DNA from 2 places in the Pseudomonas weihenstephanensis genome. Region 2 is predicted to be linked to the other one. Evidence: predicted binding sites of a transcription regulator. Region 2 holds the regulator's gene; the other holds the start of a gene.

Region 1 (10,831 bases), on a different contig from region 2:
CCGCGCCTAAATGATCGCCAGCGTTGAAGCGTTCGAGGTGCAATTCATGCACCGCCCTCGCCCGCCACAACCGCAAGGTGTTCACACTGGAACCGCGCCATCCCACGACGGGGGTGTCATAGGCAATGGCGCGTACGGTTTCGCCGGGCCACCAGATTTGCCGCGAGTGCCCTTGCTCGTCGATTTTGGTTTCGACCGCCCCGCCAAAACCGATGGGGTAGACCACTTCGGCGCGCTCGAACTCCCACGGGTTGCCAAAATCCAGCCAGTTCTCGGTTTGCTCCTGCTGCCAGCCATCGACAATGCTTTGGCGGAACAGCCCGTGCTCATAACGGATGCCATAACCGTGGGCCGCGACGCCCAAGGTTGCCATGCTTTCCATGAAACACGCCGCCAAACGCCCCAGCCCGCCATTGCCCAGCGCAGCGTCGGGTTCAAGCAGGCGGATCTGCTCAAGGTCGACACCCAGCTCGGTCAACGCTTCACGGGCGATGTCCAGCAGCCCGAGGTTGCTCAGGCTGTCGTAGAGCAACCGGCCGATCAAAAACTCCAGAGACAGGTAGTACACCCGCTTCTGACCCTTGCGATAAATCTGCCGCGTGTGGTCCATCCAGTGCTCGACCATGTGGTCGCGGGCGGCCAGCGCAATGGCTTCAAACCAGTCGTGGTCAAACGCGTGTTCAGGGTCCTTACCCACCGCGTACGTCAGTTTAGCCAGTACAGCAGCACGAAATGCCGCCACTTGTGCATCACAAACAAGCGGTTCCTGGGACATCGATACAACCTCAAGCGAGATGGAGCGATTTGGAGAACGAATGGAGTCAGCCTAGACGTTCTGACAAAAGGCGGCGGCTCAGGTTCGAGGTTTTTGCAGGTTTTTATGGCGCCCGCAGCGCGCAAACACGCCCCGAAAAGAGGCAGAACCCCCTGGCGAGCAAAAAACCGGCAAATGGTTGTTCAAATATTCATCAACCCCGGTATGATCGCGCGCCCTGTTACACGCTGGAATATAAGCCTGATGAAGTCCAACCTGATCGCCGCCGCGGAAATCGACCGTCTCGATACGTGGGCCAAATACACCGCGCCCATGTGCGGCTCCTGCATTTCCAGCTGCTGCACCCTGCCGGTTGAGGTCAAGGTCAAAGACTTGATCCGCATCGGTCTGGTTGATGAGTTCGAACTCGGCGATCCGCCGAAGAACATCGCCAAGCGCCTGCAAAAAGAAGGGATTGTGGAACGTTTCAACCAGAAGTCGGGCATCTTCACGTTGCAGCGCATGAGCAACAACGATTGCCTGTACCTGGACCGCAAGTCGCGCATGTGCACCATCTACGACAAGCGCCCGGACACGTGCCGCAACCACCCGCGCATCGGTCCGCGTCCGGGGTACTGCGCGTATATTCCAAAGGCTGTCGAGCGCAAAAACAGCAGCGTTAAATTAATGGATTTTTGATTCAGTACAGACCCTCACCCCAACCCTCTCCCATAGGGAGAGGGCGCTCTACCGAGCCGTATGCACAATCACTGACAACCTGAAATAACGCCCTCACCCAGAGAGACAGGTGGTTCTACCGAGCTGCTTGCGCAATCACTGACAACCTCAACTACTTGAAACACCACGCATCGGCTCCCTCTCCCTTGGGAGAGGGCTGGGGTGAGGGGCTGCCTGCTGCAAACACAAATCCCGGACATAAAAAAACGCCCCCGACCGCAAGGTCGGGGGCGTTTTTGTAACCGCTAACTAAGTGACTTAGTTTTTGGCTTTTTTAGCAGCGCGGGTGCGCTCGCCTTCGTCCAGGATCTTCTTACGAAGACGGATGGACTTAGGCGTCACTTCACACAGCTCGTCGTCCTGGATGAATTCCAGAGCCTGTTCCAGAGTGAAGCGAACAGGTGGAACCAGAGCGATGGTTTCGTCTTTACCCGAAGCACGCATGTTGTCGAGCTTCTTGCCCTTGGTAGGGTTAACGCCCATGTCGGTGTCACGGCTGTTCAGACCAACGATCTGACCGTTGTAGATCTCTTGACCGTGCTCAACGAACAGCTTGCCACGCGCCTGGAGGGTTTCCAGGGAGTAGGTCAGCGCCTTGCCCGTTTCAACCGATACCAGAACACCGTTCTGACGGCCGGACATGTGGCCCGACTTCATGGTGTCGTAGCGATCGAAGATCGAGGTCAGGATGCCAGCACCGTTGGTCAGGGTCAGGAACTGGTTACGGAAACCGATCAGACCACGAGCAGGGATGTTGTATTCCAGACGCACACGGCCTTTGCCATCCGGCACCATGTTGGTCAGGTCGCCTTTACGCAGACCCATCTCTTCCATCACCTTGCCCTGAGATTCTTCAGGCAGGTCGATGGTGACGTTTTCGAACGGTTCGTGCTTAACGCCGTCAACCAGGCGGATGATCACTTCTGGACGACCAACGCCCATTTCGAAGCCTTCACGACGCATGGTTTCGATCAGTACGGACAAGTGCAGCTCGCCACGGCCCGATACTTTGAACTTGTCAGCCGAGTCGCCTTCTTCAACGCGCAGTGCAACGTTGTACAGCAGCTCTTTGTCCAGACGTTCCTTGATGTTACGGGACGTCACGAACTTGCCTTCTTTACCGCAGAAAGGCGAGTCGTTTACCTGGAAGGTCATGGAAACGGTTGGCTCGTCAACGGTCAACGGCTTCATCGCTTCAACGTTCAGCGGATCACACAGGGTGTCGGAGATGAACAGCGAATCCATACCGCTGATGCACACGATGTCGCCTGCCGAAGCTTCTTCAACGTCTACACGGTGCAGACCGTGGTGACCCATCAGTTTCAGGATACGACCGTTGCGGCGCTTGCCGTCAGCGTCGATGGCAACAACCGGGGTGTTCGGCTTGACGCGACCACGAGCGATACGGCCAACGCCGATAATGCCCAGGAAGCTGTTGTAGTCCAGTGCCGAGATTTGCATCTGGAACGGACCATCACGGTCAACTTGTGGTGCTGGTACGTTGTCGACGATCGACTGGTACAGCGGGGTCATGTCTTCAGCCATGTCGGTGTGGTCAAGACCAGCAATACCGTTCAGGGCAGAGGCGTAAACCACTTTGAAGTCCAGCTGTTCTTCGGTAGCACCCAGGTTGTCGAACAGGTCGAAGATCTGATCCAGAACCCAGTCCGGACGCGCGCCTGGACGGTCAACCTTGTTGATTACCACGATTGGACGCAGGCCGGCTTCGAACGCCTTCTTGGTCACGAAACGGGTTTGCGGCATAGGGCCGTCTTGAGCGTCAACCAGCAGCAGAACGGAGTCAACCATCGACATTACGCGTTCTACTTCACCGCCGAAGTCGGCGTGGCCCGGGGTGTCCACGATGTTGATGTGGTAGCCGTTCCAGTTGATCGCGGTGTTCTTGGCAAGAATGGTAATGCCGCGCTCTTTTTCCTGGTCGTTGGAGTCCATCACGCGCTCGTCGTTGAGCTCGTTGCGCTCCAGAGTGCCGGATTGACGCAAGAGTTTGTCTACCAGGGTGGTTTTACCGTGGTCAACGTGAGCAATGATGGCGATGTTACGTAGATTTTCGATCACTTGTGTATCTCGATCAGAGGATTCGGTGTGCTGACTGAGTCCAGGCAGCGATTAACAGTAGAGTCCGTGCAAACCATTACAGCTTGACGGCGGCGTCGGGGGGCCGGTGACGCAGGCCACAGGCATACAGCCCCGGGCTCTTAGCTCGGTCGATAAACGCGCACATTGGCATGTCCCTCACTGAGCAAATGGTGAGCATGCAGGCGACTCATCACGCCTTTGTCGCAATACAACAGGTACTGACGGGTATCATCCAGTTCCTTGAAGCGGCTGTTCAAAGCATAGAACGGCAACGCTTGTACTTCGATGCCAGCCAGTTCCAGCGGTCGATCTTCCTGGTCATCCGGGTGACGGATGTCGATGACGATCTGGCCCGCCAGCACGTCGCTGACTTCTTCGACTTGCAAGTCCTGGCCCAATTCATCGATCACCCGATCAATCGGCACCAGTTTGGCCCGCTCAAGCGCACGCTCAAGCACGGCCATATCAAACTGTTGTTCTTCATACTCCACGCGGTTGCGCTTGGCGTGGGTCTTGGGGTTGACCGAAATCACCCCGCAATATTCAGGCATATGCTTGGCAAAATCGGCCGTACCGATTTCAACCGCCTGATCAATGATGTCTTGCTTGTGGCTGACGATCAGCGGACGCAACACCAATTTGTCTGTAGCCGAGTCGATCAGCGACAAGTTGGGCAGTGTCTGGCTCGAAACCTGAGAAATCGCTTCTCCGGTGACCAACACCTCGATGTCGAGTCGCTCAGCAATACGGGTAGCAGCGCGCAACATCATACGCTTCAAAATGACGCCCATATGACTGTTATCGACTTTGCCGAGAATTTCGCCCAAAACTTCTTCGAACGGAACACTGACAAACAGCACGCGCTGGGAGCTGCCGTACTTCTTCCATATATAGTGCGCGACTTCCATCACGCCCAATTCATGGGCGCGCCCGCCCAGATTGAAGAAGCAGAAGTGGCTCATCAAGCCGCGACGCATGACCTGGTAAGCCGCCACGGTAGAGTCGAAACCACCGGACATCAGCACCAGGGTCTGCTCAAGCGCACCCAACGGGAAGCCGCCAATACTGTCGTGCTGGCTGTGAATCACAAACAACCGTTGGTCGCGAATTTCGATTCGGACTTCGATTTCCGGGTTTTTCAGCGAGATTCCGGCCGCACCGCACTCGCGACGCAGCTTGCTGCCCACGTATTTCTCGATTTCCATCGAGGTAAATGGGTGCTTGCCAGCGCGTTTGCAACGCACCGAAAAAACCTTGCCGGCCAGCGACTCGCCAAAGTGCAATTTGCACTTTTCTACCACGTCGTCGAAGTCGCCCAACGGGTACTCATCCACCTGAAGAAAATGCGCAATGCCTGGCATGCAGCTCAGGCGCGCAGTCATTTCTTTCAAGGCTTTGGGGTCGCTCACGCGCGTTTGCAGCTCGATGTTGTCCCACACACCCGTCACCACCACAGCCGGGTCCAGATCGCGGAGCACGGCACGGATGTTTTTGGCCAATTGACGGACAAAACGCATCCGAACCGGACGGCTCTTGATAGTGATTTCGGGGAAGACTTTAACGATTAGTTTCATGAAAACAGCGCGCGAGCAGCCTGCCAAAAAAGGGGGGCGCGGATTATAGCGGAAATTGCTCAAGGTTTAACCAGTTATCGTACAAACGGTTTTGCGCGCACCAAAATAGAGCAAAACCACGGTTTTTCGCTTCATTTGAGTGCGATAACGGGCGCTAATCGGTAGGCTGCACCGCTTACCGGCTTGAGTTTGGCGCATTACACCCAACTCGGGGCACTGGCATGCAATTTGCTCCCTTGTGAGGCAGGTTGCCTTGGCAGAGTATTCGCGCCGGCATCAAGCACATTACTAAGGGCGCACCACTACTACCCGCCCGAAGCCACCCCGGAGGACATATGTCGAAGTCGGTTCAACTCATCAAAGATCATGACGTCAAGTGGATTGATCTGCGCTTCACGGACACCAAAGGTACTCAACACCACGTGACCATGCCGGCTCGTGATGCGCTGGATGAAAACTTCTTCACCGACGGCAAAATGTTCGACGGCTCCTCCATTGCGGGCTGGAAAGGTATCGAAGCGTCCGACATGATCCTGCTGCCAGACGACAGCACGGCCGTTCTGGACCCGTTCACCGAACAGCCAACGCTGATCCTGGTGTGCGACATCATCGAGCCTTCGACCATGCAAGGCTATGACCGCGACCCGCGCGCTATCGCCAACCGTGCCGAGGAATACCTGAAGTCCACCGGTATCGGTGACACCGTGTTCGTGGGCCCGGAGCCTGAGTTCTTCATCTTCGACGAAGTGAAGTTCAAGTCCGACATTTCCGGTTCCATGTTCAAGATCTACTCCGAACAAGGTTCGTGGATGTCCGACCAGGACGTAGAAGGCGGCAACCGTGGCCACCGTCCAGGCATCAAAGGCGGCTACTTCCCGGTGCCACCGTTCGACCATGACCACGAAATCCGTACCTCCATGTGCAACGCCATGGAAGAAATGGGTCTGGTTATCGAAGTTCACCACCACGAAGTGGCAACCGCAGGCCAGAACGAAATCGGCGTGCAGTTCAACACCCTGGTGAAGAAGGCTGACGAAGTTCAGACCCTCAAATACTGCGTACACAACGTGGCTGACGCCTACGGCCGTACCGCGACCTTCATGCCCAAGCCTCTGTACGGCGACAACGGCTCGGGTATGCACGTCCACATGTCCATCTCCAAAGATGGCAAAAACACCTTCGCAGGCGAAGGTTATGCCGGCCTGTCCGACACCGCCCTGTACTTCATCGGCGGCATCATCAAGCACGGTAAAGCACTGAACGGCTTCACCAACCCGGCTACCAACTCCTACAAGCGTCTGGTGCCAGGTTTCGAAGCGCCGGTCATGCTGGCCTACTCAGCCCGCAACCGCTCTGCCTCGATCCGCATCCCTTACGTGTCCAGCCCTAAAGCTCGCCGTATCGAAGCGCGTTTCCCGGACCCGGCTGCCAACCCGTACCTGTGCTTCGCAGCCCTGATGATGGCTGGCCTGGACGGCATCCAGAACAAGATCCACCCGGGCGACGCCGCTGACAAAAACTTGTACGACCTGCCGCCTGAAGAGGCCAAAGAGATCCCGCAAGTGTGTGGCAGCCTGAAAGAAGCCCTGGAAGAGCTGGACAAAGGTCGTGCGTTCCTGACCAAAGGCGGCGTTTTCAGCGACGATTTCATCGACGCCTACATCGCTCTGAAAAGCGAAGAAGAAATCAAAGTGCGCACCTTCGTGCACCCTCTGGAATACGAGCTGTACTACAGCTGCTGATCCCGTCACACCGGTGATCGCCGCGTGATGTAAAAAACCTCCTTCGGGAGGTTTTTTTATGCCCGCGGTCTTACGCACATCCCATCCTTTACTCGCACGCCATATTGCTTCGACTGACAGCCATTGCATGCCTCCCTGCGTAGTTTGAGCGCCTCATACGCGTTTAATCACCTCAGGACTCGCCCATGCTGCCAGCACGCCTTATCAAGCCCTTATTCTTCGCCACCCTCTGTACGAGCCTGCTGGGCTGTACGCATGGCCCCCAGGAAGTCCAGACCGAACAACTGCTCAAAACCAGCCACTCCTGGGATGGCACAGCCTATGAGACCTACCCCGGTACAACCCCAGAACTCACGGTCCTGAAAATAACCATTCCCGCCAACACCACGCTCAAGTGGCATACCCACCCCATGCCCAACGTGGCGTATGTGCTCAGCGGCGAGTTAATGGTTGAAACCCGCAGCGGCCATCAAACCCGGCTTAAACCCGGAGAAGTACTGCCCGAACTGGTGAATATTCCACACCGTGGTACGAGCGGTAACAGCCCCGTGGAACTGATTGTTTTCTATGCAGGCGCTCCCGGCTTACCCCTCTCGAAACCCGACTGATCTCACCCTCCGCGGCCATCCGCCCCTGCTGATGTCAAAACGTGAACAACACATGACTGGCCGACAGCGGGATGTGGCCGTTGCCGTCACGGATGGGCAAGCCGCCCCCGGCCATACAGTGATCAACATCAAGCCAACGACCTTCTGCCCCATGAACATGCAGCCGAGACTGAAACCTTTCACTTGATTTGCACTATATTGGTGCAATAGAAACATCACCGCCCACCTCGCCAGCCCAATTTGGTTCAAAACGACTCACTCCGTGAGCATCTACACCCTGTTGATGAGCTGTAACGTCTTATTTCAGGCGATTAGCGCTTCTTTTCAGAGCCTTGGTTTGGTTTTTGCATTTTCCTTGTCTCAGCGTGTAACCCACGCACGTAATCCGGGATCGGCCCATGACCATCAGTGATGCCTTGCACCGACTGCTACTCGACAATCTGACCACCGCAACCCTGTTGCTCAATGCCGACTTGCGCCTTGAGTACATGAACCCGGCGGCAGAGATGCTATTGGCCATCAGCGGTCAACGCAGCCACGGGCAATTCATCAGCGAATTGTTTACCGAGTCCACTGAAGCCCTGCATTCATTACGTCAAGCCGTTGAGCAAGCGCACCCTTTCACCAAGCGTGAAGCCATGCTGACCTCGCTCACGGGGCAAACCTTGACCGTGGATTACGCCGTGACACCGATCTTGAGTGCCGGCACGACCTTGCTGCTGCTCGAAGTACACCCCCGCGATCGCCTGCTGCGCATCACTAAAGAAGAAGCCCAGCTGTCCAAGCAAGAGACCAGCAAAATGCTGGTGCGCGGCCTGGCTCACGAAATCAAGAACCCCTTGGGCGGCATTCGTGGCGCGGCCCAACTCTTGGCCCGTCAACTGCCCGACGAAGGCTTGCGCGACTACACCAACGTCATCATCGAAGAGGCTGACCGCCTGCGTAACCTGGTGGACCGCATGCTGGGATCCAACAAATTGCCTTCGCTGGCCATGACCAACGTGCATGAAGTGCTGGAGCGCGTGTGCAATCTGGTCGAAGCCGAGACACAGGGCGGCATCACCCTGGTGCGCGATTACGATCCCAGCCTGCCCGACCTGCTGATCGACCGCGAACAGATGATTCAGGCTGTGCTCAATATCGTGCGCAATGCGATGCAGGCCATTGGCGGCCAAAACGAACTGCGGCTGGGGCGCATCAGCCTGCGCACGCGGGCCATGCGTCAGTTCACCATTGGCCACATCCGCCATCGCCTGGTGACCAAAATCGAAATCATCGACAACGGGCCGGGCATCCCGGCCGAGCTGCAAGACACCCTCTTCTTCCCTATGGTCAGCGGCCGCCCCGACGGTACCGGGCTGGGCCTGGCCATCACCCAGAACATCATCAGTCAGCACCAGGGGTTGATCGAGTGTGAAAGCCACCCTGGCCACACGCTCTTTTCGATCTTTCTGCCACTGGAACAAGGAGCCGCATCGACATGAGCCGAAGTGAAACCGTGTGGATCGTCGACGACGACCGTTCAATCCGCTGGGTCCTGGAAAAAGCCTTGCAGCAGGAAGGCATGACCACACAAAGCTTCGACAGCGCCGATGGGGTGATGAGTCGTCTGGCTCGCCAGCAACCCGACGTGATCATTTCCGACATCCGCATGCCCGGTGCCAGCGGCCTGGACTTGCTGGCCAAGATCCGCGAACAGCACCCGCGCTTGCCGGTGATCATCATGACGGCGCACTCCGATCTGGACAGCGCCGTGGCGTCCTATCAGGGCGGCGCATTTGAATACCTGCCCAAGCCATTTGACGTTGATGAAGCCGTGTCGCTGGTCAAGCGCGCCAACCAGCACGCCCAAGAGCAACAAGGCTTAGCCGTGGCGCCCACGCTGGCACGCACCCCGGAGATCATTGGCGAAGCCCCCGCGATGCAAGAAGTGTTTCGCGCCATTGGCCGCTTGAGCCATTCCAACATCACCGTACTGATCAACGGCGAGTCGGGCACCGGTAAAGAGCTGGTTGCCCATGCGCTGCATCGCCACAGCCCGCGTGCTGCCTCGCCGTTTATTGCGTTGAATATGGCGGCCATTCCTAAAGACCTGATGGAGTCCGAGCTGTTCGGCCACGAGAAAGGCGCGTTTACCGGTGCTGCCAACTTACGCCGCGGGCGCTTTGAGCAGGCTGACGGCGGGACCTTGTTTCTGGATGAAATCGGCGACATGCCTGCCGACACACAAACCCGACTGCTGCGGGTTCTGGCTGATGGCGAGTTCTATCGCGTGGGCGGGCACATTCCGGTCAAGGTCGACGTGCGCATCATTGCGGCCACGCATCAGAATCTCGAAACACTGGTGCAGGCAGGCAAGTTTCGTGAAGACTTGTTTCACCGCCTGAACGTGATCCGCATCCATATACCGCGCCTGTCGGATCGACGCGAAGACATCCCGACGCTGGCCCGCCACTTTCTCAGCAGCGCGGCGCAAGAGCTGTCGGTGGAGCCAAAACTGCTGAAGACCGAGACCGAGCAATACCTGAAAAACCTGCCGTGGCCGGGCAACGTGCGCCAACTCGAAAACACCTGCCGCTGGATCACCGTGATGGCATCCGGACGCGAAGTGCATATCAGCGATTTGCCGCCCGAATTGCTCAACCTCCAGCAAGACGCATCTCCCGTGACCAACTGGGAACACGCACTGCGTCAGTGGGCCGATCAAGCGTTAGCCCGTGGTCAATCCAACCTGCTGGACAGTGCGGTGCCAACATTTGAACGCATCATGATCGAGACTGCCCTCAAACACACCGCGGGCCGCCGTCGCGATGCCGCCGTGTTGCTGGGCTGGGGCCGCAACACCCTGACCCGCAAGATCAAAGAACTGGGCATGAAGATCGACGGCGACGAGGAGGATGCTGACGAAGCTTAAGGCAGATCAAAAGCCCCTCACCCCAGCCCTCTCCCTGCGGGAGAGGGCTGGGGTGAGGGCGTTTTTGAACACGGCTGCACCATTAACGCGCACAGCTCTGGCTCAAGGGTTCCAGCCGCAGCCGCCCCTCAAACCTGCTCCACAGACAAAAAGCCCCGGAATCCGGGGCTTTGCATTTGCATAAGACATTTTCGACAAAAAATCTAAAACTGGCACGCGCCCTGCAATAACCCTGACAACGCTTTAGGGGACCTTGGTACAGGCAGGCCAGGACTCCCCACTTTTACACCCGCAGCCTTGATGCCCCGCGCATCAACGCGCAGCCGTTTTGGGGAACCCGGTACAGGCAGGCCGGCATTCCCTCTTTTATTACTCGCGCAGGTTCACCTGCAACCGCCAGC
Region 2 (10,831 bases):
GCGGGGTAGGTCCTTCAAGTAAGGTCGCGGTGGCGAACCTGAACGTTTTTCAGGGTTTCTTGCAGGCATTTGCCCAAGCGCTCAGTCAGGTACACGGAGCGGTGATGTCCGCCAGTGCAACCAATACCAATGGTCACATAGGCGCGGTTACTGGCAGCAAAGCGGGGTAACCATTTGAGCAGATAACTGGAGATGTCCTGATACATTTCCTCGACATCCGGTTGTGCTGCCAGGTACTCGGCCACCGGTTGATCCAGCCCGGATTGCTCACGCAACTCGGGTTTCCAATACGGATTGGGCAGGCAGCGCACGTCAAACACCAGGTCAGCATCTACCGGCATGCCACGTTTGAAGCCAAACGACTCGACCAGAAAGGCGGTGCCAGGTTCAGGCTTGTTCAGCAGACGTAGTTTGATGGTGTCGCGTAGCTGATACAGGTTCAGATTGGTGGTGTTGATTGTCAGGTCGGCCAGATCTGCGATCGGACCAAGCAGTTGGGTCTCATCGCGAATGGCCTCGGCCAGCGAGCGGCTGGCGCTGCTCAGCGGGTGCCTGCGGCGGGTTTCCGAGAACCGTTTGAGCAGCGTCTCCTCGTCAGCGTCCAGGTACAGCACATCGCACTGAATATGGCGGTTGCGCACTTCTTCAAGCAGCTGTGGAAAGCGCGACAGATGGCTAGGCAGATTGCGCGCATCAATCGACACGGCCACCAATGGCTGCGCCAATTCAGTGTGAATCAGCGCTCGCTCTGCCAGCTCAGGCAGCAAACCGGCGGGCAAGTTGTCGATGCAGTAAAAGCCGTTGTCTTCGAGGACGGCCAGGGCAGTGCTTTTACCGGAGCCGGAGCGTCCGCTGACAATGATTAAGCGCATGTTTATTGACCGTTCTGTTCGTCCAGAACAACCTGATACAACGCTTCGTTGCTGGGTGCATGGCGTAGTTTTTCGCGAACTTCTTTGCGATCGAGCATGCTGGCGATCTGCCGGAGCAGCTCCAGGTGTGCGTCGGTGGCCGCTTCTGGCACCAGCAAAACGAACAACAGGTCGACCGGCGCGCCATCAATGGCGTCGAAATCTATGGGGGCATCCAGGTGCAGCAAGGCGCTGACAGGCGTCTCGCAGCCCTTGAGGCGGCAGTGGGGGATTGCGATGCCGTTGCCAAAACCGGTTGAACCCAGTTTTTCACGGGCGATCAGGGCCTCGTAAACAGCTTGCGTATCCAGTTCAGGCACTTCTCGGCCGATCAGGTTGGCAATTTGTTCGAGGGCGCGCTTTTTACTGCCGCCCGGCACGTTCACGAGTGAACGGCCGGGGGTCAGGATGGTTTCAAGTCGGATCATGGGTAGGGAGTGTTAGCGGCCAGTGCCTTGAAGGAGGCTCTGCTGCTTTTCCTTATGCTTTTTGATTTGGCGATCCAGCTTGTCGGTCAGGTCGTCAATGGCTGCATACATATCTGAATGCTCCGCATTGGCGACTACTTCCCCGCCGGGTATACGCAAGGTGGCTTCGATTTTCTGCTTCAGCTTTTCGACAGTCATAATGACTTGCACGTTGGTGATTTTGTCGAAATGCCCCTCAATTCGTTTGAGTTTTTCGCCGATATAAGCGCGCAGCGGTTCAGTCACTTCCAGTTGGTGTCCACTGATGTTGACTTGCATACAGTTTCTCCTTCGTTGCCAGTGCATAAAGCGGCGGGTGGGAATACCCGCCACTGGAACGCGGTGGCAGGCCCGTCACATCAAACGCTTACGCTCGCTCGAAGGCGCGATCCCAAGGGACTCGCGGTACTTGGCGACCGTACGACGGGCTACCTGAATACCTTGTGCCTCCAGTAAACCAGCGATCTTGCTGTCACTCAACGGCTTTTTCTGATTTTCAGCCGCGACCAGTTTTTTGATGATCGCGCGAATCGCTGTGGACGAGCATTCGCCGCCTTCAGAGGTGCTGACATGGCTGGAGAAAAAGTACTTCAATTCATAAATGCCCCGCGGGGTATGCATGAATTTCTGGGTGGTGACCCGTGAAATCGTTGATTCGTGCATGCCGACGGCTTCTGCAATGTCATGCAACACAAGTGGCTTCATGGCTTCGTCGCCATACTCCAGAAAACCGCGTTGATGCTCGACAATTTGCGTCGCCACTTTCATCAGGGTTTCGTTGCGGCTTTGCAGGCTTTTGATAAACCAGCGGGCTTCTTGCAGTTGATTGCGCATGAACGTGTTATCGGCGCTGGTGTCCGCACGGCGTACAAAACCTGCGTATTGCGCGTTAACCCGCAGACGTGGCACGGACTCTTGATTGAGCTCCACCAGCCAGCGTTCGTTGTCTTTGCGCACGATAACGTCCGGCACGACGTATTCGGCTTCGCTTGATTCAATTTGCGAGCCTGGACGCGGGTTCAGGCTTTGCACCAGCTCGATGACCTGGCGCAGTTCGTCTTCCTTGAGCTTCATGCGCCGCATGAGCTGGCTGTAATCACGCGCGCCCAGCAGGTCGATGTAGTCGGTGATCAAGCGTTTGGCTTCAGCCAGCCAAAGCGTTTTTTCCGGTAACTGACGCAATTGCAGGAGCAGGCACTCGCTCAGGTTGCGCGCCCCGATACCCGCAGGCTCGAATTGCTGGATGCGATGCAGGACGGCTTCGATCTCATCGAGTTCAATGTCCAGTTCAGGATCAAAGGCTTCGAGGATCTCTTCGAGGGTTTCGTCCAGATAGCCCTGATTGTTGATGCAGTCGATCAGGGTTACACCGATCAGTCGGTCGGTGTCCGACATGGGCGCCAGGTTCAATTGCCACAGCAGATGACTTTGCAGGCTTTCGCCAGCGGATGTGCGCGTGGTGAAGTCCCATTCGTCGTCATCGTTGCTGGGCAAGCTGCTGGCGCTGGTCTGGTAGACGTCTTCCCACGCGGTGTCGACAGGAAGCTCATTGGGAATACGGTCGTTCCACTCGCCGTCTTCCAGGTTGTCCACAGTGGGGGCGGACTCTTGGTAAGAGGGCTCTTGGATCTCGTTGATATCGTTTGTGGGTTTTTGCTCGATGTTGTCAGCCAAGGGGTCCGTATTGTCGAAATCTTCGCCTTCTTCCTGGCGTTCGAGCATCGGATTGGATTCCAGGGCCTCCTGGATTTCCTGTTGCAGGTCCAGGGTCGACAATTGGAGCAGGCGTATGGCTTGTTGCAGCTGAGGTGTCATTGTCAGCTGCTGGCCCATTCTCAGGACTAGCGATGGTTTCATGGCAGGGGCTTAACACCTTATTCGCCGGCGCACATGGCGCCATCCACTACAAGGGCGCGTGAGCGCCAAACATAAGCAAATTATATGCCTGAAACCGTAGCGTTTGCCTAGAGGCGTTTTCAATTTGCCCGAATGAGGTGGGCAAATTGAGAACGCCTGCAAGGCAGGTTGAAGCAGGGGAGGGGCTTACAAGCGGAACTCGTTGCCCAGGTACACTTCTCTCACCAGTTTGTTGGCCAGAATCGTTTCAGCGTCGCCTTCAGCAATCAGTTGTCCGTCGTTAACGATGTAAGCCGTTTCGCAAATATCGAGAGTTTCGCGGACGTTGTGATCGGTGATTAGCACGCCAATGCCTTTGGCCTTGAGGTGATGGATGATTTGCTTGATGTCGCCCACAGAGATCGGGTCGACACCGGCAAAGGGTTCATCGAGCAGGATGAACTTGGGGGCAGTGGCCAATGCGCGGGCGATTTCTACCCGGCGACGCTCGCCACCCGACAGGCTCATGCCCAGGTTGTCGCGAATGTGGTTGATATGGAATTCCTGCAACAGGCTTTCCAGCTCTTTGCGACGACCTGCTTTATCCAGTTCCTTGCGCGTTTCGAGGATCGCCATGATGTTATCGGCGACCGACAATTTGCGGAAAATGGAGGCTTCTTGCGGCAGATAACCGATACCGGCGCGTGCGCGACCGTGCATCGGCTGATGGCTGACATCCAGGTCATCAATCAACACGCGGCCCTGATCGGCCTGCACCAGGCCCACGATCATGTAGAAGCAGGTGGTCTTGCCGGCACCGTTCGGGCCGAGCAAGCCAACAATCTGCCCGCTGTCGATCGACAGGCTGACGTCACGCACTACCTGACGGCTTTTGTAGCTTTTAGCCAAATGCTGGGCTTTCAGAGTTGCCATTACTGGGCCTTCTGCGCGTCAGTTTTTTTCTTCGGCTGGATCACCATGTCGATACGAGGGCGAGGCGCAGTAACGCTGCTGCCAGTGGCGCGACCCGCATTGGCGACTTGTTTGACCGTGTCGTAGACGATTTTCTCGCCTTCGGTGGTGTTGCCGTCGTTGATGACCTTGGCTTTGTCGATCAATACGATGCGGTTTTGCGGCGCATGGTACTGAATGGTCACGCCGTAGGCTTGAACCGGTTTAGGGTCTGTGGCTTTTTGCAGTTGCTCAAAGTAGGCCAGGTTGCCGACCGAGGTGACCACGTCAATTTCGCCCGCAGCATTGCGCGTGATAGTGACCGTGTTACCGGTAATTTTCATCGAGCCTTGAGTGATGATTACGTCGCCCTTGTAGGTCGCGACGCCTTTTTTATCATCCAGCTGCGCTTCGTTAGCCTGAATGCGGATAGGCTGTTCGTTGTCGTTCGGCAGAGCCCAGGCGCTCACGCTTCCCAGTGCTGCGCTCAGGCTGAGCAATAAAGGGAGGGTTTTAACGAGACTCATACTGTCCTCTTACGTTGGACAGCAGGTCCATCCTGCCGTCTTTCAAATATGCTTTCATGCCATTGGCGGTGGTCACACCGCCAGCGCCGTCGATTCTAACGGCTTGCTCGGTCTGCGCATATTGCTTCTGTGGGAATACTGTCATGCGTGAGCTGGTGATGATCAGCTCGCGGTTTCGTTCGTCGGTACGAGCGACCCGTACCGAGTCGATCAATTCGACTTCAGTGCCATCCGGGTTCACTTCGCCACGCAGGCTTTGAACGTGCCACGGGAAGGTGGTTCCGCGGTACATCTGCAAGTCCGGGTTGGTCAGCAACGTCACTTCGCTGGCCTTGAGGTGCTCGACTTTGTCGGACGTCATTTCGTATTGCAGCTTGCCGTCCGGCAGGTACTGAAGGCTGTGCGCATTGATAGCGTAATAGTCGATAGCGGTTTCATCGACGGCCACGGCGGGTTTGTCGAGGAAGCGCTCCGGGCTGATATTCCAGTAGCCAACGGCGGCAAACAGCGCAGCAATGACCCCGAATAACAGGAAATTGCGAATTTTTTTACTCAGCATAGAAAGCTCTATAGGTAGGCAGCGTGAGCGGCATCAAGGCGGCCTTGGGCGCGCAGGATCAATTCACAAAACTCTCGGGCGGCACCTTCACCGCCCCGCGCTTGTGTCACGCCGTGGGCGTGCTCGCGCACGAAACTGGCGGCATTGGCCACGGCCATGCCCAGACCTACGCGGCGGATAACCGGCAAGTCCGGCAAGTCATCGCCCAAATAGGCGACCTGTTCATAGCTTAGGTTGAGTTGGCCGAGAAGCTCGTCCAATACCACTAATTTGTCTTCACGCCCCTGATACAGGTACGGGATACCAAGGTTTTGCGCACGACGCTCAACCACAGGGGTTTTGCGGCCACTGATAATTGCCGTTTGCACGCCGCCAGCCATCAGCATCTTGATGCCCTGGCCGTCGAGGGTATTAAACGTTTTGAACTCGCTGCCGTCCTCAAGGAAGTACAGCCGGCCGTCGGTCAGCACGCCATCAACGTCGAAAATGGCGAGTTTGATCCCTTTGCCGCGTTTGAGTAAATCGCTGCTCATTACATCACTCCTGCGCGCAGTAAATCGTGCATGTTCAAGGCGCCGACAGGGCGGTCATCCTTGTCGACGACAACCAGCGCGCTGATTTTGTGGTCTTCCATGATTTTGAGGGCCTCAGCGGCCAGCATATCGGCACGCGCTGTCTTGCCGTGCGGGGTCATGACGGTGTCGATGGTTGCGTTGCGGATATCGATTTCCCGATCCAGCGTGCGGCGCAAGTCGCCGTCAGTGAAGATCCCGGCCAGACGGCCATCGGCTTCGGTGACAACGGTCATGCCCAGCCCCTTGTGGGTCATTTCCATCAGTGCGTCCCGAAGCAGCGTGCCGCGTACCACTTGCGGAAGCTCTTCGCCTGCGTGCATGACGTTTTCTACTTTAAGCAGCAAGCGACGGCCGAGGGCGCCACCAGGGTGCGAAAAAGCGAAGTCTTCAGCGGTAAAACCGCGCGCTTCAAGCAAGGCAATGGCCAGTGCATCACCCAGCACCAGCGTCGCGGTGGTGGAGGAGGTCGGCGCCAGGTTCAGTGGGCAAGCCTCTTGGGCCACGCGGGCATCCAGGCTGACGTCAGCGGCTTTGGCCAGTGGTGATTCAGGGTTGCCGGTCATGCTGATCAATTGAATGCCCAGGCGCTTGATCAGCGGCAGCAAGGTGACGATTTCGGCGGTCGAGCCCGAATTGGACAGCGCGAGGATGATGTCATCGCGGGTGATCATGCCCATGTCACCGTGGCTGGCTTCGGCGGGATGAACAAAAAAAGCCGTGGTGCCGGTGCTGGCCAGCGTGGCGGCTATTTTGTTGCCTATGTGCCCGGATTTGCCCATGCCGACGACGACTACTCGGCCCTTGCTCGCCAGAATCATCTCGCAAGCGCGTACGAAATCAGCGTCGATACGGGGCAGTAAATCTTCTACGGCTTCCAGTTCGAGGCGGATGGTGCGTTGTGCAGATTGAATCAGGTCGCTGGATTGGCTCATGTTTGAAGTCGGGTAGCCTGAGAAAAGGCGGCGATTATAGCGGTTCTGCGCAATTCCCTCACGTTAGATCGTCATGCTTTGTTGTCGCTGGTAACAAAGCGTCATTGGACTTTAGGATGAATTGTGATTTTTTCACTGTCTTGAACCTGAATAGGCACTCCTTCGGCCTTGGGCGGTCAGTATCAGCAGTGATATAGTTCGCCGCCAGTTCGGCCCGCTCAAGGAACGCGCGCTTCCTGAAAAGAAGCTTGGTGTCCGGTTAGAGGCAGAGGCTGCATCGCAAGGAGTTTAGATGAGTGCCGATAACGCCTACGCGGTCGAGCTGAAGGGAGTTTCCTTCAAGCGCGGTGCGCGCAGCATCTTCAATAACGTCGATATTTGTATCCCGCGTGGCAAAGTCACGGGGATCATGGGGCCGTCCGGTTGCGGCAAGACCACTCTGTTGCGCTTGATGGGAATGCAACTGCGTCCCACTAGCGGAGAAGTGTGGGTTAACGGTCAGAACTTGCCTACGTTGTCGCGCAGTGACCTGTTCGACGCCCGCAAGCATATGGGTGTGCTGTTTCAGAGTGGCGCGCTGTTCACCGATCTGGACGTGTTCGAAAACGTTGCCTTCCCGTTACGGGTTCATACCGAATTGCCGGAAGAAATGATCCGCGACATCGTGCTGCTTAAATTGCAGGCGGTGGGTTTGCGTGGCGCCATCGACTTGATGCCGGACGAGCTGTCCGGCGGTATGAAACGCCGTGTGGCGTTGGCCCGGGCGATTGCGCTGGACCCGCAAATCCTGATGTATGACGAACCGTTCGTCGGTCAGGACCCCATTGCCATGGGCGTGTTGGTGCGTCTGATTCGTCTGCTCAATGATGCGCTGGGTATCACCAGCATTGTGGTTTCTCACGACTTGGCCGAAACAGCGAGCATTGCCGACTATTTATATGTAGTGGGCGATGGTCAGGTGCTGGGGCAGGGCACGCCTGAAGAGTTGATGAACGCTGATAATCCGCGCATTCGTCAGTTCATGACCGGCGATCCGGACGGTCCGGTACCGTTTCACTTTCCGGCGTCGGACTACCGAACCGATCTTCTGGGGAAGCGCTGATGCGCAAACAATCAATAATGGACCGTGTCGCACTGTTCGGCCGGGCCGGGATCGATATTGTCTCGGTGCTGGGGCGTTCGACGATTTTCCTGTTTCACGCCTTGCTGGGGCGTGGCGGTCTCGGCGGCGGCTTTGGGCTGTTGCTCAAACAACTGCATTCCGTCGGCGTCATGTCGCTGGTGATTATTGTGGTTTCGGGCGTGTTTATCGGCATGGTCCTGGCGCTGCAAGGCTTCAGTATCCTGTCCAGCTACGGTTCTGAGCAGGCGGTCGGGCAGATGGTAGCCTTGACCCTGCTGCGCGAGTTGGGGCCGGTGGTAACCGCGCTGTTGTTCGCCGGGCGCGCCGGGTCTGCGTTGACCGCTGAAATCGGCAACATGAAATCGACCGAGCAACTGTCCAGCCTGGAAATGATTGGCGTCGATCCACTGAAATACATCATCGCGCCACGCTTGTGGGCCGGGTTCATTTCCCTGCCGGTGCTAGCGATGATCTTCAGTGTGGTCGGGATCTGGGGTGGTTCGTGGGTGGCGGTGGACTGGCTGGGCGTCTATGACGGTTCCTACTGGGCCAATATGCAGAACAGCGTGACCTTCAGTGGTGACGTGCTTAACGGGATCATCAAAAGCATCGTCTTTGCGTTTGTAGTGACCTGGATTGCCGTGTTTCAAGGTTATGACTGTGAGCCCACTTCAGAGGGGATCAGCCGTGCCACTACCAAGACCGTGGTGTATGCCTCTTTGGCTGTACTCGGGCTGGACTTTATTTTGACCGCCTTGATGTTTGGAGATTTCTGATGCAAAACCGCACCATGGAAATCGGTGTCGGCCTGTTCCTGCTGGCTGGCATCCTGGCTTTGCTGTTGCTCGCCCTTCGGGTCAGTGGACTGTCCCCGACCGCCAGCAACGACACCTACAAGCTGTATGCCTATTTCGACAATATTGCCGGTCTGACCGTGCGCGCCAAGGTCTCGATGGCGGGCGTGACCATCGGTAAAGTCACTGCGATTGACCTGGACCGTGACAACTTCACGGCCCGCGTCACGCTGCAACTCGAAAAGAAAGTCGATAACCTGCCGACCGATTCGACTGCGTCTATCCTCACGGCGGGCCTGTTGGGCGAAAAATACATCGGTATCAGCGTGGGCGGGGAAGACACCCTGCTCAAAGACGGTGGAACTATTCACGACACCCAATCGTCACTGGTTCTAGAAGACTTGATCGGCAAGTTCTTGCTCAATACCGTCAGTAAAGACGCCAAATAAGGAGTGTTTTGATGATTTCTCTTTTACGTCGTGGCCTGCTGGTGATGTTGGCAGCAGCCCTTCCGCTGATGGCTAATGCGGCACCGGGGCAATCTGCCCATGACATCGTTCAAGACACTACCACCCGTTTGCTGGCTGACCTTCAAGCCAACAAAGAGCAGTACAAGCAAGACCCGAGCAGGTTTTACGATGCCTTGAACAGCATTGTCGGGCCGGCTGTAGATGTTGAAGGTATTTCCAAAAGCATCATGACCGTTAAGTACTCGCGAAATGCAACGCCTGCGCAAATGCAGCGCTTTCAAGAGAACTTCAAGCGCAGCCTGATGCAGTTCTACGGTAACGCCTTGCTTGAATTTAAAAATCAGGGCATCACCGTCGGGCCAGCCAAGGATGAAAGCGGCGACCGCACCAGCGTTGACATGATCGTCAAAGGCGATAACGGCGCCACTTACCCGCTGTCCTACACCCTCAACAAGGTGAAAGGTGAGTGGAAAGTGCGCAACGTGATTGTTAACGGTATCAACATAGGTAAGTTGTTCCGCGATCAGTTCTCTGATGCCATGCAGAAAAATGGCAACAACCTGGATAAAACCATTGATAACTGGGCAGGCGAAGTGGCCAAGGTCAAGCAAGAGACTGACAAGGCCATCGACAAATGAGTGAGGGCGCCGTAACCCTGGCCGGTGAAAGCGAGTTGCGACTCAGTGGCGTGCTTGACTACCAAACCGGCCCTCGTTTGCGCAAGGAAGGCCAGGCCCTGATCAAAAAGGCGCTGGCCAAATCCTTGGTCGTCGATTGCTCGGGCGTCACCAAGTCCAGCAGCGTGGGGTTATCGCTCCTGTTGTGCTTCATCCGTGACGCACAGGCCCTGAACAAGCCATTGAGCATTCGTGCCATGCCCGAAGACATGCGCGAAATCGCGCAGGTTTCGGGCTTGACTGAACTGTTGGCACATCATTAATCGCCATTTATAGAGAAGCCCCCCGTCAGAGTCCTGTTTTACGGGGTTCGCAGGCGCGGGGCTTTTTTGTATGATGGCCGACCCGCGCGCGATAGGCGCTGATTGAGGTTGAGCATGCAGGCCGTAGAAGTGAAGCGCTTTCTTGAGATAAAGCTGCCTGATATCCAGATAGAAGTTGAGGGCGAAGGCTGCAACTTTCAGCTGAATGTGATCAGTGACGAACTGGTGGCCTTGAGCCCGGTGAAACGTCAGCAAAGCATCTATGCCCATTTGAACCCGTGGATCGCTGATGGCAGCATCCATGCGGTCACTATGAAATTCTTCAGCAGCGCGGCCTGGGCCGAGCGCACCTGAGCCCATTGGCGTCGAGATTGTTATGGATAAATTGATTATTACTGGCGGTGCCCGTCTAGACGGCGAGATCCGCATTTCCGGGGCAAAAAACTCTGCTCTGCCGATTTTGGCTGCAACCCTGCTGTGCAATGGCCCGGTGACGGTTGCCAACCTGCCGCACCTGCACGACATCACCACGATGATCGAGCTGTTCGGGCGCATGGGCATCGAGCCTGTGATCGATGAAAAACTCAGCGTCGAAATCAACCCCAACACCATCAAAACCCTGATCGCCCCGTACGAACTGGTTAAAACCATGCGTGCATCGATCCTGGTATTGGGTCCGATGGTGGCGCGTTTTGGTTACGCAGAAGTGGCCTTGCCGGGCGGTTGCGCCATCGGTTCGCGTCCGG

The links. Region 2 encodes sigma-54, which starts transcription at its own class of promoters, with help from an activator protein. Its sites were predicted from a motif close to ANTGGCATNNANNTTGCTNT; they were not measured.
Region 1: glnA (glutamate--ammonia ligase) is a predicted target of sigma-54. The motif match lies at 5,382-5,401, and genes of this name have one in related genera.

Annotation. Positions count from the first base shown of each region.
Region 1 is NZ_JAAEBV010000004.1:400,764-411,594, forward strand. Features, by position in the region: gene GYN01_RS15330 (glycogen/starch/alpha-glucan phosphorylase) at 1-775, opposite strand, end outside; gene GYN01_RS15335 (YkgJ family cysteine cluster protein) at 1,016-1,453, shown strand; gene typA (translational GTPase TypA) at 1,751-3,571, opposite strand; gene thiI (tRNA uracil 4-sulfurtransferase ThiI) at 3,712-5,166, opposite strand; gene glnA (glutamate--ammonia ligase) at 5,502-6,908, shown strand; gene GYN01_RS15355 (cupin domain-containing protein) at 7,094-7,516, shown strand; gene glnL (nitrogen regulation protein NR(II)) at 7,915-9,000, shown strand; gene ntrC (nitrogen regulation protein NR(I)) at 8,997-10,430, shown strand; gene GYN01_RS15370 (hypothetical protein) at 10,800-10,831, opposite strand, start outside.
Region 2 is NZ_JAAEBV010000006.1:88,500-99,330, reverse strand. Features, by position in the region: gene rapZ (RNase adapter RapZ) at 15-872, opposite strand; gene ptsN (PTS IIA-like nitrogen regulatory protein PtsN) at 875-1,339, opposite strand; gene hpf (ribosome hibernation-promoting factor, HPF/YfiA family) at 1,352-1,657, opposite strand; gene GYN01_RS19000 (RNA polymerase factor sigma-54) at 1,733-3,235, opposite strand; gene lptB (LPS export ABC transporter ATP-binding protein) at 3,422-4,147, opposite strand; gene lptA (lipopolysaccharide transport periplasmic protein LptA) at 4,147-4,692, opposite strand; gene lptC (LPS export ABC transporter periplasmic protein LptC) at 4,679-5,251, opposite strand; gene GYN01_RS18980 (KdsC family phosphatase) at 5,260-5,784, opposite strand; gene GYN01_RS18975 (KpsF/GutQ family sugar-phosphate isomerase) at 5,784-6,758, opposite strand; gene GYN01_RS18970 (ATP-binding cassette domain-containing protein) at 7,051-7,860, shown strand; gene mlaE (lipid asymmetry maintenance ABC transporter permease subunit MlaE) at 7,860-8,657, shown strand; gene mlaD (outer membrane lipid asymmetry maintenance protein MlaD) at 8,657-9,124, shown strand; gene GYN01_RS18955 (MlaC/ttg2D family ABC transporter substrate-binding protein) at 9,136-9,783, shown strand; gene GYN01_RS18950 (STAS domain-containing protein) at 9,780-10,085, shown strand; gene GYN01_RS18945 (BolA family protein) at 10,200-10,439, shown strand; gene murA (UDP-N-acetylglucosamine 1-carboxyvinyltransferase) at 10,462-10,831, shown strand, end outside.